Regions from separate parts of the Pseudomonas sediminis genome, predicted to be linked through region 2. Evidence: riboswitches for the same ligand, from Rfam matches in the RefSeq annotation. Region 2 holds a riboswitch; the other holds the start of a gene.

Region 1 (7,781 bases), 1.8 Mb from region 2:
GGCCTCGCTCGCACTGGCGCAGGCGCGCACCTCGAACCCGGACAGTTCCAGCCACTGCTGCACCGCTTCGCGAATCGCCGCTTCGTCGTCGACCACTATGACCTGAGCGCTCATGGCACCTCCTCTTCAGAACGGCCGCAGTGTAGGGTGGGTTAGCGCCGCGAACCAACTATCTTCAATACACCCATCCAGTGCTGCGGCGCGTAACCCACCGGGCAATCTTCCCGCGAGACGCCAATGGCGGGTTACGGCGCAGCCGGCAGCCGCAAGGTGAAGACCGCCCCCAGCTCGCCGTTGTGCGCCTCCAGGCTACCGCCGAGATCGCGCACGATACCGTAGGACACCGCCAGCCCGAGCCCCAGCCCCTGCCCCACCGGCTTGGTGGTGAAGAAGGGTTCGAACACGCGACCAAGGGTTTCCTCGGCGATGCCGCCGCCACTGTCCTCGACGCTGAGCAGGCAGCTGTCGCCTTCGCGGGCGATGCGCACCAGCAAAACGCGCGGCTCGCTCTCGGCCATGGCATCGAGGGCGTTGTGCAGCAGGTTGAGAATCACCTGCTCGATGCGAATGGCATCACCGAGCACTTCGGCGTCATCGTCGATCTGCGTGCGCAGTTCGATCTGCTCGTTGCGCATGCGCGGCGCCAGCAGCTGCAAGGCCTGCTCCAGCACGTCACCGAGGCACAGGCGCTCACTGAGGCCGGCCGGCGTCTTGCGGGCGAAGGTCTTGAGGTGGCCGGTCAGCGCGGCCATGCGCTGCAGCAGGCCGTCGATGCGCTGCAGACCGTCGCGCACCGCTTCCGGCCGACCACTGTCGAGCAGCAGGCGTAGGCTGCCGAGCTGCATCTGCAAAGCGGTCAGCGGCTGGTTGATCTCGTGCGCCAGGGCCGCCGACATTTGCCCCAACGCGGCCATCTTGGCGGCATGCACCAGGCCATCCTGGGCCTCGCGCAGCTCGGCGGTACGCAGCGCCACCTCACGCTCCAGGCGCTCGCGGATGCCCGCCTGCAAGCGCTGGTTCTTGCGCCGCTGGAAGAGGAACAGCAACAGAAAAGCGAAGGTCATCCACACCCCGGCAGCCGCCAGGCGATAGCTGCGCATACTGTCGGCTAGGCCGATCGGCTCGCTGAGCAGGTGCAAGGTCCAGCCTTCTTCAGGCATGTACAGGCGCTGCCAGAGGTAATCGCGATTGCCGTCAGGGCCGTCGACCCGCGCCCAGTCCGCATCCTTGTCGATTTGCCGATGCACCTGATGGGCCAGCGGTTGCAGCGCCTGCTCGGCATAGCGGCGCACCTCAACGAGCTCGGCACGCGCCTGTTCGTCGAGTGGCTGCAAGGCGCGGAAGCGCCAGATCGGCTTGTTGCTGAGGATCACCACCTGATAGCTGTCGGCGACCAGCAGCACGCCCGGCTGGCCGACCCATTCGCGCTGCAGGTCTTCCAGCTCCAGCTTGACCACCAGCACGCCGAGCAGCTCGCCCTTGTCATCGCGCACCACATGGGAAAGGAAGTAGCCGGGAATACCGGTGGTCACACCCACCGCGAAGTAGCGCGCACCGCCATCACGCACGGCGTTCTGGAAGTACGGGCGGAAGGCGTAGTTGTTGCCGACGAAGCTGCTCCAGTCACGCCAGTTGCTGGCCACCAGGGTTTCGCCCTGGGCATCGAGCAGATACAGAACGGTGGAGCCAGCGGCGGCGTTGAGGCGCTCCAGGCGCTGGTTCAGGGCCAGCCGTAACTGGCGATCATGTGGCGCGCGCAGCAGGCTGCGGATGTCACTGTCCAACGCCAGCACCTCGGGCACCGAGCTGAAACGTTCGACCAGGGTGCGAATGGATTGGGCATAAAGCTGCAACTGCCCGCGCGCCTCGACGCTGCGCTCGTCCCAGGCCCGCTGCTCGGCATAACGACCGCCCAGCCACAGGCTCACCAGCAAGCCGGCGGCAATCACCAGAACGGTGAGCAGGACGCGGTAGCGATAGCGGGGGCGCTGCGGCAAGGGCATGGGCGGCTCGACTGATAGAAGACGAGCTGCATCTTACTGCATCGGGCCAGCACTAACGGCGCTGCAGCATCGCCAGGAAAAACACTCCGCCGATGGCAGCGGTGACGATGCCGATGGGCAGATCCTGCGGCGCCAGCCAGGTACGCGCGGCGACATCGACCCAGACAAGGAACAGTGCTCCGAGCAGCGCCGCCACCGGCAGCACGCGGCGATGCTCGGCGCCGACCAGAAAACGCGCCACGTGCGGCAGCATCAGGCCGACGAAACCAATGGCGCCGGACAGCGACACCAGCACGCCGGTGAGCAATGAGGCCACCACGAACACCAAAAGGCGCACGCGGCGCGGTTCCAGGCCCAGGCTCACCGCACTCTGCTCGCCGGCCATCAGCGCGTTCAGCGCGCGGCCCAGGCCGAGCAGTACAGCCAACGCCAACGCCAGGCACAGCGCTGGCAACCAGAGCAGCTCCCAGCGCGCCAGACCGAGGCCGCCGAGCATCCAGAACAGCACCGAGCTGGCCGCGTGTGGGTTGCCCAGGTACAGCAGCAGATTGCTCGCCGCCATCATCACGAACGACACCGCCACTCCGGCCAACAGCAGGCGATCACTCTCCAGCCGCCCACTGCGACTGGCGATAGCCAGCACCAGCAGCATGCTCGCCAGCGCACCGGCGAAGGCCGCCAGCGGCAGGCTGAGCAGGCCGGCGAATTCGCCCAGGTAGAGCACCACGAGCACCGCGCCGAAGGCTGCGCCGGAACTGACCCCGAGCAGGTGCGGATCGGCCAGCGGGTTGCGCGTCACCGCCTGCAGCGCCGTGCCCACCAGCGCCAGCCCGGCGCCCACCAGCGCGCCAAGCAGCACCCGCGGTGCGCGCAGTTGCCAGACGATACTGTCCTGGCCAAGGCTCACCGCTGCATCGGGCACGATGCCGAACAGGTGCTGGCCGAGGATCGCCAGCACCCGCTCGAGCGGCACCTGCGCCGCGCCGAAACCCAACGAGACCGCGCAGGACAGCGCCAGCAGTACACCCAAACCGAGCAGCAACAGACGAAATCGACTCACTGGGCGAAGACCTCGGGGTGCAGCGCCGCCTCCAGGGTCTCGATGGCCGTCGCGTTCTCCAGGCTCGGCGTGACGGCCAGGTAGGACAGCACCACGAAGCGTTCTTCGCGGATCGCCGTCACGCCTTGCAGCGCCGGATGTTGCAGGAGGAAATCGCGCTTCTGCGCCGCCGTGCGCTCGCCGTAATCGACGATCAGGATCAGCTCCGGGTCCTGCTCGACCACCGACTCCCAGCCAACCTTCATCCAGTTGGCCGCCACCCCGTCCATCACGTTGCGCCCGCCGGCCGCCTCGATCAGCGGTTGCGGCATGCCCAGGCGCCCGGCGCTGAAAGGCACGTCTTCACCGCTGTCGTAGACGAACACCCGCGGCCGTGTAGGCTGCTGGCCCAGGCGCGCGTCGACTGCCGCCACACGCGCCTGCATGCCGTGCACCAGGTCATCGGCACGCGCCTCGACGGCGAAGATGCGGCCGAGGTTGCGCAGGTCGTTGTAAACATCGTCGAGGCTGGCGACGCGGCCGGGCGTGACGTGCGCGCAGGACTCGCTGAGTTCGTACACCGGAATGCCGAAGCGCTCCAGGCTGGCCGGGGTGACCTCGCCGCCGATGCGCATGCCGTAGTTCCAGCCGGCGAAGAAGAAGTCAGCGCCAGCATCGAGCAGGTTCTCCAGCGACGGATAGCGCGCCGCCAGCTCGGGCAGATCATCCAGATCGGCTTGCAGCTCGGGGGTCGGCGTCTTCCAGCCGCTGACGCCGCTATAGCCGACCATGCGTTCTTTCAGGCCCAAGGCCAGGAGCATGGCGGTCAGGGTGATGTCGTGGCTGACCGCCCGCTGCGGTGGCTGCTCGATGCTCACCTGGCGGTCGCAACTGGTGACGGTGACGGCCCAGGCGGGGCTGGCCAACGCCAGCAAAAACGCTCCTACAGATGCAACCGTGCGTAAACGCTTCATCAAACGATCCAGGTAATGCGCGGATAACCCGCCAGTGGATGGGTATCGACCAACGCCTGCACGCCGAACACCTGCTGCAGCAGCTCGGCGCTCAGCACCTCGGCGGGTGGACCGGCGGCCACCAGGCGGCCCTCATCCAGCACACAGAGGCGGTCGCAGAAGGCCGCCGCCAGGTTGAGGTCGTGGAAGCTGGCCAGGGTCGCCAGGCCCAGCGCCTTGATCTGCCGCAGCAGTTCCAGCTGGTAACGCGGGTCAAGGTGGTTGGTCGGCTCGTCGAGGATCAACAACTGCGGCTGCTGTACCAAGGCGCGGGCCAACAGCGCGCGTTGTTTCTCGCCACCGGACAGTCGCGCGAACGGCTGTTGCGCCAGGCCACCGAGGCCAACGCGTGTCAGCGCCTCGTCGATCAGACGGCGATCCTCGGCATCGTCGCCATCGAACAGGCCCTTGTGCGGCGTGCGACCCATGGCCGCCACCTCCTCCACACGCAGGCCGAAGTCCTGGGGAAACTCCTGCAGCACCACCGCCACACGCTGCGCACTCCAGCGCGGCGAGCGCTGCCACAGCGCCTCGCCGTCCAGTTCGACGCTACCGGCACTGGGCCGCTGGAAGCGGTAGGCGCAGCGCAGCAGGCTGGTCTTGCCGCTGCCATTGGGGCCAATCAGCCCCAGCAGCTCGCCGTCGCCGACCTCCAGGTCGATGCCGTCGAGCAGCGGACGCTGGCCGTCGGGCGACCAGGCCAGCTCGCGAATGCGCAGGCGCGGCATCAGAAGCTGTAGTCCGCAGTGACGAACAACGAACGCGGCGCGCCCAGGTACCATTGCTCGCCAGCACTGCTGGCGGTAGTGGTGTACTGGCGGTCGAACAGGTTGTTCAGCTCCAGGCCCAGGCGCACGTCCGGCAGCGCCTGCCAGGCGAGAGTGGCGTCGACCAGGGTGTAGCCGGGCACCTCGATCTGGTTGGCCGCATCGGCGTAGCGGGCGTCGACGTAACGCGCGCCCATGCCAATATCCACCCCACTGCCGAGCGCCTTGTTCAGCCAGAGGTTGGCGGTGCGCCGCGGCACGTTGCTCGGCCGATTGCCGCTGCGGTCGCCAGCGCCTTCGACGAAGTCGTCGTATTCGGCGCGCACGAATGCGGCGTTGGCCGACACCTGCCAGCCGCGACCCAGGGCCAGCTCCAGCGTGGCTTCCAGGCCGTCAGAGGACTGCTGACCGATCTGCTCGGTGGGCGAAGCCGGGGTTTCGCGGCTGAGCAGCTTCTTCTTGACGATGTGGTAGGCGGCCAGCGTCCATTCGCCCTGGCCATTCCAGAACAGCTGCTTGAGGCCGATTTCGCTCTGCCTGGCTTCGCTCAGGTCGAACTGCTGCTGGCTCGGGCTGAGGGTCAGCAGGTTGTTCACCCCTTCGGTACTGGTGGCGTACTGGCCGTACAGCGAGAGGTCGGGCGTCAGGGCGAAGACCAGGCCGGCGCGCCAGTTGCCGCCACTCAAGCTGCGGTCGACGCTGCTATCGCTGAGCAGATCGTCACGCTGGATATGCACCTGATCACGCCGTACTCCAGTGACCAGCGACAGGCGCTCGGTCAGCTGGGTGCGGTTCTCGGCGAACAGCGAGAACTGCCGCGCCAGGTTGCGCTCGCGTGGGGCATAACCGCGTGGATCATTGCTCTGGTACTGACCGCCACCGGAGCCGGCAGGCGGGACAGTGTCGCTGAAGCTGCTGTCGAAATCGTGCTGGCGGGCGAAGTGGATGCGGTTGTAATCCACGCCCACCACGGTGCGGCTGTCGAGGCCGAACAGACTGTGATCCAGGGTGAAACTCTGGCGGTCGCCGACCTGTTCCTGGGTGTGCTTGATCTCGTAGAAGCTGCTGCGGTTGATCAGGTCGTCCGGTTGCCAACGGTAGGTCTCGGCGTTGCGCCAGTAGCGCTGGGTCTTGATGTAGTAGAGCTGGTTGCTGGCACTCAACGCATCGTTGATGCGCCAGTCGGTGGTCAGCCGGGTAATCTGGTCGTTGTAGCGAATGTCGGCATTGGCGACGTTGTAGTTGCGATCACGAATGCGCTCGCGGTACTTGCCAGCCACCAGCGGGGTGCCGAAGTAGCGCTCGGGGCTCTGGTCGCCGTGGTCGTGGGACAGGGTGAAGCTCAGGTCGTCGCTGGCATCCCAGCGCAGCGCGGCGCTCAGCGCCAGGCTCTCGGAATCACCGCGGTCGACCCAGCCATTGCTGGCCTGCTGGTTGAGGTTGAAGCGGTAGCTCAGGGCTTCGCTCAGCGAGCCGCCGCTGTCCAACGCGGCCTGGCGGCGGTCATCGCTGCCATAGCCGAGGCGCAGGTGGTTACGGATGTCACCCGCGAAGGGCTTCTTCGGCACCACGTTGATCACCGCGCCGGTTGCACCTTCGCCATAGAGCACCGACGCCGGGCCGCGCAGCACGTCGATGCGCTCCACCGACCAGGTATCCACCGGGAAGGTCACGGTGCCGGCGCCGACGTACTGGCGGGTGCCATCGTACAGCTGCATGGTCGCCGAATGGCCAGTGAAGCCGCGCGCCGACAGCGCAGTGCCGCCATTACCTGGGGTGCCGATGCTGCTGATGCCCGGCATGCGGGTCACGGCGTCCTGCACCGTCAGATTGTTGCGCCCACGCACTTCGGCGCCGCTGAGGCTGGTGGTGCTGGCCGGCGTTTGCAGCGCCGACAGCTCCAGGCGCGAGCCGGACGTAGTAGGTGTATGCAGATCGCTCTCGCCTTCCTCGGCAGCGTGCGCCTGGACGGTGACGTCAGGCAGATCGACTGGAGAGGCGCTGGCCATGGCCGAAGCAGCCAATAGCAACGCGAACGATGCACAGGTTTGGAACAGGGGATAGCGCGCCATATTGCTTCCATCGCAAAGAGAAAAGGCACGGCAATCCGATGGAAATGCGCAACAGCAGACAGGGGCACGGCGGCGCCTTACTGGAGTCAACGCCCGCCCACCGCGGGTTGCCAGACACAAACGACTCCAGGCCGGTCTCCGGGCTCGCGAGGGTCATGAACGCATCGCCTTCCCATGCGCGGGGCGCACAGTGGCGTATCGATGCGGTCGCTCGCTTACCGTTGCGGGGGCAGCGTCGGACTTCAACCGACTTCCCGTTTCACCTCACGCGCGGCGGCGTGAGACACCTGAAGCGGGGCGGATATGACCACCCACACCCGCTCAAGTCAAGGCGCGGGCAATTGGGAGTTGGACTCAGGCGTAGAGTGGACAACGCGCAGCTTGTCCACCATGGCGACTAGTTGCCGCCCTGCTCATCGATACGCAACTCCGGCAACGCCCTACCCGCCACCAGGCGCTCGTCGACCAGACGGATCACCGCCGCCTCGTCCTTGATGCCGTACCACTCGCCCTGTGGATAAAGGCTCGCGGTCGGCCCCAGGTCACAGGGAAACTGGCACTGGCTGCGGGTGATATGCACGCCGCCCTCGCACTCCAGCTTGCCGGCGGCCTTGAGCCGCTGGCGCAAGGTTTTCCACAGGCCCAGCGCGCCCTTGCGCGTGCAGCGCGGGCCGTTGCACAGCAGCAGGCGCTGCGCATGCGGGGGAATCTGCGACCAGGCGTGGTGTTCCGGCACGCCTGGCACGTCGCTGCAGGGGATATGCGCTTCACGGCGTTCGAGCAACGCGCCCAGGCCATCGAGCCAGGCATCTTCCATGGCGCTGCAAACCACGAATACCTCGCTCCCGTTACCGCGTTCGGCGATGCACTCGCGCAGCCAGTCGCGG
Region 2 (7,781 bases):
CGGCAGTGCTGCTTCGAGCAGTTCAGACAAGGTGGCGGTGGCTGGTTATAGCGAGCGTTTCAGCGCGCTGGCGGAAACCTTCGATTTATCCGTCACTACTCGCGATGGTGACCGCCTGCGCATTTCCGTGGCGCAGGCTTCCGCCAGCTGGTCGCAGAGCAGTTTTGCCGCCTCCGGCGATGGTAAGTCCACCAGTGTGGTGGGCAGCAGCCAGTCTGGCAGCATGCGTATCGGCGTCTGGCAGGTGGATGTCGAAGGTGAGTTGGACGACGACGAGATCAAGGCGTTGGAGAAGCTCTTCAGCCAGGTTCAGGATCTCTCCGACAAGTTCTACGCCGGTGACCTGACAGGCGCCTTTGATCGCGCCATGGCGCTGGATATGGATGGTGAGCAATTGGCTTCGATGTCGCTGCGTCTGACCCAGACCACTGTGCGTCAGGCCACCGATGCCTATGGCGCGGTGGCTGGGCAGGGCGCCAGTGCAGTCAATGCCGGGTTGCAGGAATATGCTCAGGGTCTGCTCGATGCGCTGCGCAGTGCCGGTGATCTGGCGCAGGACGCTGGCGGCATGCTCAAGGAACTGCTCAAGGGCGGCTTCTCGCTCGATGAGCGCTTCGATTTGCCGCGCCTGGAGAAGGCTGACAGCCTCAACCGCAGTCTGCTCGATGGCCTGCAGTCGCTGATCGCTGGTCAGCCTGGCAAGGACGCTAACGCGAGCTGATTATCGCCGGTGTTAAACTGCGCACCTTGCTGATAGTGAGGTGCGCTCATGATGCCTGAATGCCAACTTTTCGGAACCCTGGGCTGCCATCTTTGCGAGGTGGCCGAGGCGTTGCTCATGCCATTCGTCGAGAATGGCCTGTTGGTCGAGTTGATCGACATTGCCGAGCATGAGGGGATGGTCGAGCAATACGGATTGCGTATTCCGGTATTGCGCCGTTGCGATAATGGCCGCGAGCTGAACTGGCCATTCGATGCCGAGCAGGTGGTGGCCTTTCTGAGTTGAGAGAGTCAGTTCGACAAAACGCAGCCAATAAAAAACCCGCCGATTAAGGCGGGTTTTTGATTTGGTCGGAGAGACAGGATTCGAACCTGCGACCTTCTCGTCCCGAACGAGACGCGCTACCAAGCTGCGCTACACTCCGAATGCCGCGTATTCTACCGAAAAACTTTTACCGCACAAGGGGTTAGCCCGAAAAAAACTACGAGTCGGCAACCCGGTTGTCGACTCGTATCATCCATCTGTCCGGCCGATATGGGCGCTCAGGCTGTTGCCTCAGAGCTCCTTGACGGTTTGCACCTGATCTTTGTTGATCGTGGCGCGTTTGCCGTCGAGCTGTTCGAACTCGTAGAAGCCGGATTCTTCATCGAATTTGGGCTTGTCCACGGTCTGGATCTCACGGCCGTCATTCAGCGTGATTACCGACGGCGAGGAGCAGCCGGCCAGTACAGCGAGGCCGATCGTCATAAGCAGGGCGGGGATTATCCGTTGGTTCATGGTCTGTCTCCTTGAGTACAAAAGATGGGGCTATACCCTCGCTCAGACGTAAAACTGTCGTATGAGTTCCGCTGAGTGCGTGGTGTTTCAGTGCGAAGGGGCGTGACTCGCCAAGGTTTCCGGCGTATTGAGGTTGGCCAGTCGTGCATCCTCTATGGGGCAGTCGACAGCGATGGGCGCTAATTTACCGAACCAGCGCTGCGGGCTGCGTTCTCCGGATTGCCATGCGCGTTCCAGGTCGTCTTTCAGTCGTGTCGGCAGCAGGCAGAACAACGGTTGCCAGTAGTTGCCCTGGCGAATCACCACCGGTTGGGGCCCCGCGTGCGCCAGCAGCGACTCGATCAGCGCGTGGTCGACCAGCGGGGCGTCGCAGGGCAGGACTAGCATTTGCTCATGGCGTGCCGCAGCCATGCCGGCGCGGATACCAGCCAGTGGGCCCTGAAAATCCTGATCCTCGTCGGTGACCAGTTGGTCGGCATAAGGCGCATAGCGCTCGGTGTTGCGGTTACAGGAGATGATCAGGTCGTCGCTCAAGGGTCTGGTCAGGTCATGCAACCAGGCGATCAGTGGGCGGCCGCGCCAGTCCAGCAAGCCCTTGTCGCGGCCACCCATGCGCTGGCCTCGGCCGCCGGAAAGCAGCAGCACCGAGCAGGGGAGTAGCGGGTTGGATACGGGCATGCGGGCGGTCTCCGAAGACAGTCTGTGTGATATAACAGCGCTCATTCTCTCCCAATTGGATGCCTGCCATGAACCACAAGGCCGATGCGGTTTTCGTGCCGCTGAACATTGCCGTGCTGACCGTTAGCGACACACGCACGTTGGAGACCGACACCTCGGGTCAACTGCTGGTCGACCGCCTGACCGCCGCTGGCCACCAGTTGGCCGCTCGCGTTCTGCTCAAGGATGATCTCTACAAGATCCGCGCCCAGGTAGCGACCTGGATCGCCGAGGATCAGGTGCAGGTGGTGGTGATCACCGGCGGTACCGGTTTCACTGGACGTGACAGCACGCCGGAAGCGGTCGCCTGCCTGCTGGACAAGCAGGTCGATGGTTTCGGCGAGTTGTTCCGGCAGATCTCCGTGGCCGATATCGGCACTTCTAGCATCCAGTCGCGCGCGCTGGCCGGTCTGGCCAACGGCACCCTGGTGTGCTGCCTGCCGGGCTCGACCAATGCCTGTCGCACTGCCTGGGACGGCATCCTCGGTGAGCAACTGGATGCGCGCCATCGTCCCTGCAACTTCGTGCCGCATCTGAAGCAGGTGGGCGCCTGCGAGACGCGCGGATGACTACCTGTTGCGATCATCCCGGACTGTTGCCGATGGAGGCGGCGCTGGAGCGCCTGCTGGCTTTGGCAGAGGCGGCGCCCATCGAGCAGACCGAACAGGTGGCGCTGGCCGACGCCGATGGCCGGGTGCTGGCTGAGCCGCTGATCGCGGCTCTGGATCTGCCGCCCTGGGCCAACAGCGCCATGGACGGTTATGCGCTGCGCCTGGCTGATTGGAGCGGCCAGCCTCTGCCGGTCAGTCAGCGTATTCAGGCTGGTGCTGCGCCTGCGCCCCTGCAGCCGGGTACCTGTGCGCGCATCTTCACCGGTGCGCCGCTGCCTGCAGGTGCCGATACCGTCGAAATGCAGGAGAACGTCGAGCTGGATGAGGCGGGGCGGGTGCACTTCCGTGAGCCGCTGAAAATTGGCCAGAACGTTCGAGCTCAAGGTCAGGAAACCCGCGTAGGCGAAGGTGTGTTGCCAGCCGGTACGCGCCTGGGGCCTATCGAGCTAGGGTTGGCGGCGTCTTTGGGGGCGGCGCAGCTTTCGGTGCGCCGGCGTCTGCGCGTTGCGGTGCTGTCTACTGGCGACGAACTGGTAGAGCCAGGTCAGGCGCTTGGCCCGGGGCAGATCTACAACAGCAATCGGCGTCTGCTGATTGCCTGGTTGCAGCGGCTGGGCTGCAGCGTTGTGGATGCGGGCATCTTGCCCGATGATCTGCAGCGTACCCGCGAAGCGCTGGGGGCCTTGGGCGAGGTCGATCTGATTCTCTCCACGGGTGGCGTTTCGGTGGGGGAGGCGGATTTCCTTGGCATAGCCCTGCGTGAGGCGGGCGAACTGGCGCTGTGGAAGCTGGCGATCAAGCCGGGTAAGCCGCTGACCTTCGGTCATTATCAGGGGGTTCCGGTAATAGGTCTGCCGGGCAACCCTGCTTCGACACTGGTTACCTTCGGACTGCTGGCGCGTCCTTATATTTTGTGTCGTCTTGGCGTTCAGCGGGTCGAGCCGTTGGGCTTCGCGGTACCGGCAGGTTTTACCTGGCGCAAGCCGGGCATGCGCCGCGAGTACCTGCGGGCGCGTCTGGAGCAGGGGCGTGTGGTGCCTTACGCCAACCAGAGTTCTGGCGTTTTGCGCAGCGCCGCCTGGGCAGAAGGCTTGGCCGAGGTCATGGAAGGCAGTACGCTGGCCGAGGGAGATATGTTGCGTTTCATTCCGCTCAGCGAGATTCTCGGCTAGGTTTCCGAGTCGCCCGACCATGCAGATGGTTGGGCGCTTTAGATGAAATGGCGAGACCACTGAGTCACAATTCTGTCGATAGAATTTGCAAATGGGCTTGGTAGAGGGCATAGTCGCGGACTTGTTAAATTCACTCGACACGGTCGTGCCCATGCTAAAACGCTTCGCACCCCTCGTGCCTATTGCACTTACAGTCTTTCTCGCTGCCTGTGCCGGCCATGCGCCGCAGACGCAGCCGCAGCAACCGATCAGCGATGCAGCAGTCGAACCTGTGACTCGCCTGATGATCGAGCAGGATGAACCTGCCGATGATGAGATCAACGCGCTGATCGACGATCAACCCTATGAAATGCCGCAACTGGCCGACAGCCTGCTCGATCTCGGGCGTTCGCTGATCGGTACCCGTTATCGCTACGGCGGTAGCTCGGTACAGTCTGGTTTCGATTGCAGCGGTTTTGTCGGCTACCTGTTCCGCGAGGAAGTCGGCCTGGAACTGCCGCGTTCCACGCGTGAGCTGATCAACCTCGATGCGCCGAAGGTGGCGCGCGCCGATCTGGAACCGGGTGATCTGATCCTGTTCAATGATCGTGGTCGTGGTCGCGTCAGTCATGCCGGCATCTACCTGGGTGATGATCAGTTCATCCACTCCAGCAGTAGTCGCAGTGGTGGTGTGCGCATCGACAGTCTGGACGACAGCTACTGGAACCGCAGCTATCTGCAGGCCAAGCGCGTCCTTGCCCTGGCTCCGGTTGAAGATCAGGTCGCTGCCAAGCGTCATAACTGATGCATACGGCGTAACTGCAGAATCTGTTCAAGGGCTGTCTTGTCAGCCTTGAGCAGGTGCTGAGGGTTGCGCCGTTTGTCTGCAAGCTGCAGAGTAGAGCGCATTCAGGCTCAGGATCGCCTCGCTTATGCCCGTCACGACCCGTGTTGCCCTCATCGCTCTCGCTCTGCTGCTGAGTGCTTGCAGTAGTCGCGCTCCCTCTCCCCAGCCTATCTATAGTCCTCCAGTCTCTGCTTCGTCCTATCAGGGTGGTGCCGAAGATGTGCTGTTCCGCGCCCTCGGCCTGGTTGGTACGCCCTATCGTTATGGTGGTAATACCCCGGAAGGCGGTTTCGACTGCAGTGGCCTGATTGGCTACGTTTATCGCGATGCTGCCGGTATCAGTCTGCCGCGTTCGACGCGTGAGCTGAGTGCGATGCGCACCCCAGATGTCCGTCGCGATGCCCTGAAAAGTGGTGACCTGGTGTTCTTTGCCACCAATGGCGGACGCGCCGTCAGCCATGCCGGCATCTATGTCGGCGACGGCCGCTTCGTGCATGCCCCCTCTACCGGCGGTACGGTGCGCCTGGACAGCCTCACCAGCGGTTATTGGCAGGGCGTCTATCTCGATGCCAAGCGCGTCATCACGCCAGAGCTCGCGCGTAATCCCTGAATTACTGTCCATGGTCGATCCCATTCGCCTACCGCCTCAGCCCGAGGTGTGCGAGCTGTGCGCGCGGCCCGTTGCGTTGACGCGTCATCATTTGATTCCCAGGGCACTGCACGACAAGACCTACGTGCAGAAGCGCTTCGCTCGTCATGAGCGCATCACGGCTACGCTTTGGGTCTGCCGCGCCTGCCACAACCAGATTCACCGGCTGTTCAGCGAAAAGGAGCTGGCGCTGACCTACAACAGCCGTGACGCGCTGCTGGGTGATGAGCGCCTGCGCACCTTCGTCGAATGGCTGGCCAGCAAGCCGCCGGGCTTCACCCCCAGGCATTGAGCGGTCTCGACGTTGACGCGCAGGGCTGCCAGCCTCTACCCTGCGCGCCTTGCTTCAGGTGCCCCGAGTTGCCGTGAATGGTAGCCATGGGGTGAAACAGGGAAGCCGGTCCGAATGCCGGCGCTGCCCCCGCAACGGTAGGTGAGTCAAACACCGCTCAAGGCCACTGTGTATTTGCACGGGAAGGCGCGGTGCCGAACCTTTGGGTTCGCTCACAAGCCCGGAGACCGGCCTGTCGCATTTTCACGGCATCGCGGAGGGCGTTGTCCGGCCGACGCTCCGGTTTTTCCGGGATGTTGTGCTTCCTGTCTTCCGCTCGCCTGACCAGCCATTGGCACCAGGGTGAGGACGCGCGGACCATCGCGATCTGCTCCCCATCGTTGCTCGTACTGTTTACCGACAGCCGACGCGGGTGCCTGATGTACAGGAGCACAGCATGAGCGAGTCCACCGATCGCGATGCCCGCCACAAGGCGCGCATGCAGCGCAAGAAAGCCCTGATCGACGAGAAGATTGCCCAGGCCCAGGACGAATACGGTTTGTTGCTGGTGCACAGCGGCAATGGCAAGGGCAAGAGCAGCAGTGCCTTCGGTATGGTCGCGCGTGCGCTCGGTCATGGCCTCAAGGTCGGTGTGGTGCAGTTCATCAAGGGGGCGGCCAGCACCGGTGAAGAAACCTTCTTCCGCCGTTTCCCCGAGGAAGTCAGCTATCACGTGATGGGTGAAGGCTTCACTTGGGAAACCCAGGATCGTCAGCGCGACATCGCCAAGGCGCAGGAAGCCTGGGTGGTCGCCCGGCGTCTGCTCAGTGACGAAACCGTCGGCCTGGTGGTGCTGGACGAGCTGAACATCGCACTCAAGCACGGTTATCTCGAACTAGACGCAGTGCTGGCCGATATCGAGGCTCGGCCGCTGCTGCAGCATGTGGTGGTGACCGGACGTGGCGCCTTGCCGGGGATGATCGAGGCGGCCGACACGGTCACCGAGATGAGCCTGGTCAAGCATGCGTTTAAATCCGGGGTAAAGGCGCAGAAGGGCATCGAATTCTGATGGAAGCACGTCACTGTCCGGCGCTGTTGATTGCCGCCCCGGCTTCCGGCCAGGGCAAGACTACCGTGACTGCTGCCCTGGCGCGTTTGCATACGCGCCAGGGACGGCGGGTGCGGGTGTTCAAATGTGGGCCCGACTTTCTCGACCCGATGATCCATGCTCGTGCCAGTGGCGCACCGGTGTATCAGCTCGACCTGGCCATGGTCGGCGAGGCGGAAAGCCGCCGCCTGCTGTGGCGGGCCGCTGGCGAGGCTGATCTGATCCTGATCGAAGGGGTGATGGGGTTGTTCGACGGTAAGCCGTCGGCGGCCGACCTGGCGCGTCATTTCGGCGTGCCGGTGCTTGGGGTTATCGACGGTGCGGCCATGGCGCAGACCTTCGGTGCGCTGGCCCACGGTCTGGCTACCTTCCAGCCGGATCTGCCCTTTGCCGGGGTGCTCGGCAACCGCGTCGCCAGCACGCGCCATGGCGATATCCTGCGCGATGCCCTGCCGCCCAGCATCCACTGGTTCGGCGCCTTGCCGCGCAGTGCCGCGGTGGAATTGCCCAGCCGCCATCTGGGGCTGGTGCAGGCGGGCGAGTTGGCCGATCTGGATGCGCGCCTGGACGCCGCCGCCGATGCCCTGGCCGCCAGCGCCAACGTCGACCTGCCGCCAGCGGTGAGCTTCGCCGCGCCGCAGTTCGATGAACCTGCGCCATTGCTGAATGGCGTGCGCATCGGCGTGGCGCGTGATGCCGCGTTCGCCTTCCTTTATCAGGCCAATCTCGACCTGCTGCAGGCGCTAGGCGCCGAATTGCGCTACTTCTCGCCACTGGTCGATAGCGCCTTGCCCGACGTCGACAGTCTGTACCTGCCTGGTGGTTACCCCGAGTTGTACCTCTCCGAGCTGGAGAGCAATCAGGCCATGGCTGACGCGATTCGCGCCCATCACCAGTCCGGCAAGCCGCTGCTGGCCGAATGTGGCGGC

The links. Region 2 has a riboswitch for cobalamin ahead of cobO (cob(I)yrinic acid a,c-diamide adenosyltransferase). Riboswitches for the same ligand answer to the same signal wherever they lie in the genome.
Region 1: linked by a shared signal. The riboswitch ahead of AAEQ75_RS08165 (TonB-dependent receptor) and the one ahead of cobO (cob(I)yrinic acid a,c-diamide adenosyltransferase) in region 2 are both predicted to bind cobalamin.

Annotation. Positions count from the first base shown of each region.
Region 1 covers NZ_CP154631.1:1,705,916-1,713,696, forward strand. The annotation lists gene AAEQ75_RS08140 (sigma-54-dependent transcriptional regulator) at 1-114, opposite strand, end outside; gene AAEQ75_RS08145 (sensor histidine kinase) at 246-2,003, opposite strand; gene AAEQ75_RS08150 (FecCD family ABC transporter permease) at 2,056-3,063, opposite strand; gene AAEQ75_RS08155 (ABC transporter substrate-binding protein) at 3,060-4,016, opposite strand; gene AAEQ75_RS08160 (ABC transporter ATP-binding protein) at 4,016-4,783, opposite strand; gene AAEQ75_RS08165 (TonB-dependent receptor) at 4,783-6,894, opposite strand; cobalamin riboswitch at 7,007-7,200, opposite strand; gene AAEQ75_RS08170 ((2Fe-2S) ferredoxin domain-containing protein) at 7,292-7,781, opposite strand, start outside.
Region 2 covers NZ_CP154631.1:4,502,430-4,510,210, reverse strand. The annotation lists gene AAEQ75_RS21320 (DUF5610 domain-containing protein) at 1-721, shown strand, start outside; gene AAEQ75_RS21315 (glutaredoxin family protein) at 770-1,006, shown strand; tRNA gene AAEQ75_RS21310 (tRNA-Pro) at 1,069-1,145, opposite strand; gene AAEQ75_RS21305 (YgdI/YgdR family lipoprotein) at 1,277-1,498, opposite strand; gene mobA (molybdenum cofactor guanylyltransferase MobA) at 1,586-2,176, opposite strand; gene moaB (molybdenum cofactor biosynthesis protein B) at 2,245-2,784, shown strand; gene AAEQ75_RS21290 (molybdopterin molybdotransferase MoeA) at 2,781-3,998, shown strand; gene AAEQ75_RS21285 (C40 family peptidase) at 4,150-4,782, shown strand; gene AAEQ75_RS21280 (C40 family peptidase) at 4,910-5,434, shown strand; gene AAEQ75_RS21275 (hypothetical protein) at 5,445-5,765, shown strand; cobalamin riboswitch at 5,805-6,015, shown strand; gene cobO (cob(I)yrinic acid a,c-diamide adenosyltransferase) at 6,202-6,813, shown strand; gene AAEQ75_RS21265 (cobyrinate a,c-diamide synthase) at 6,813-7,781, shown strand, end outside.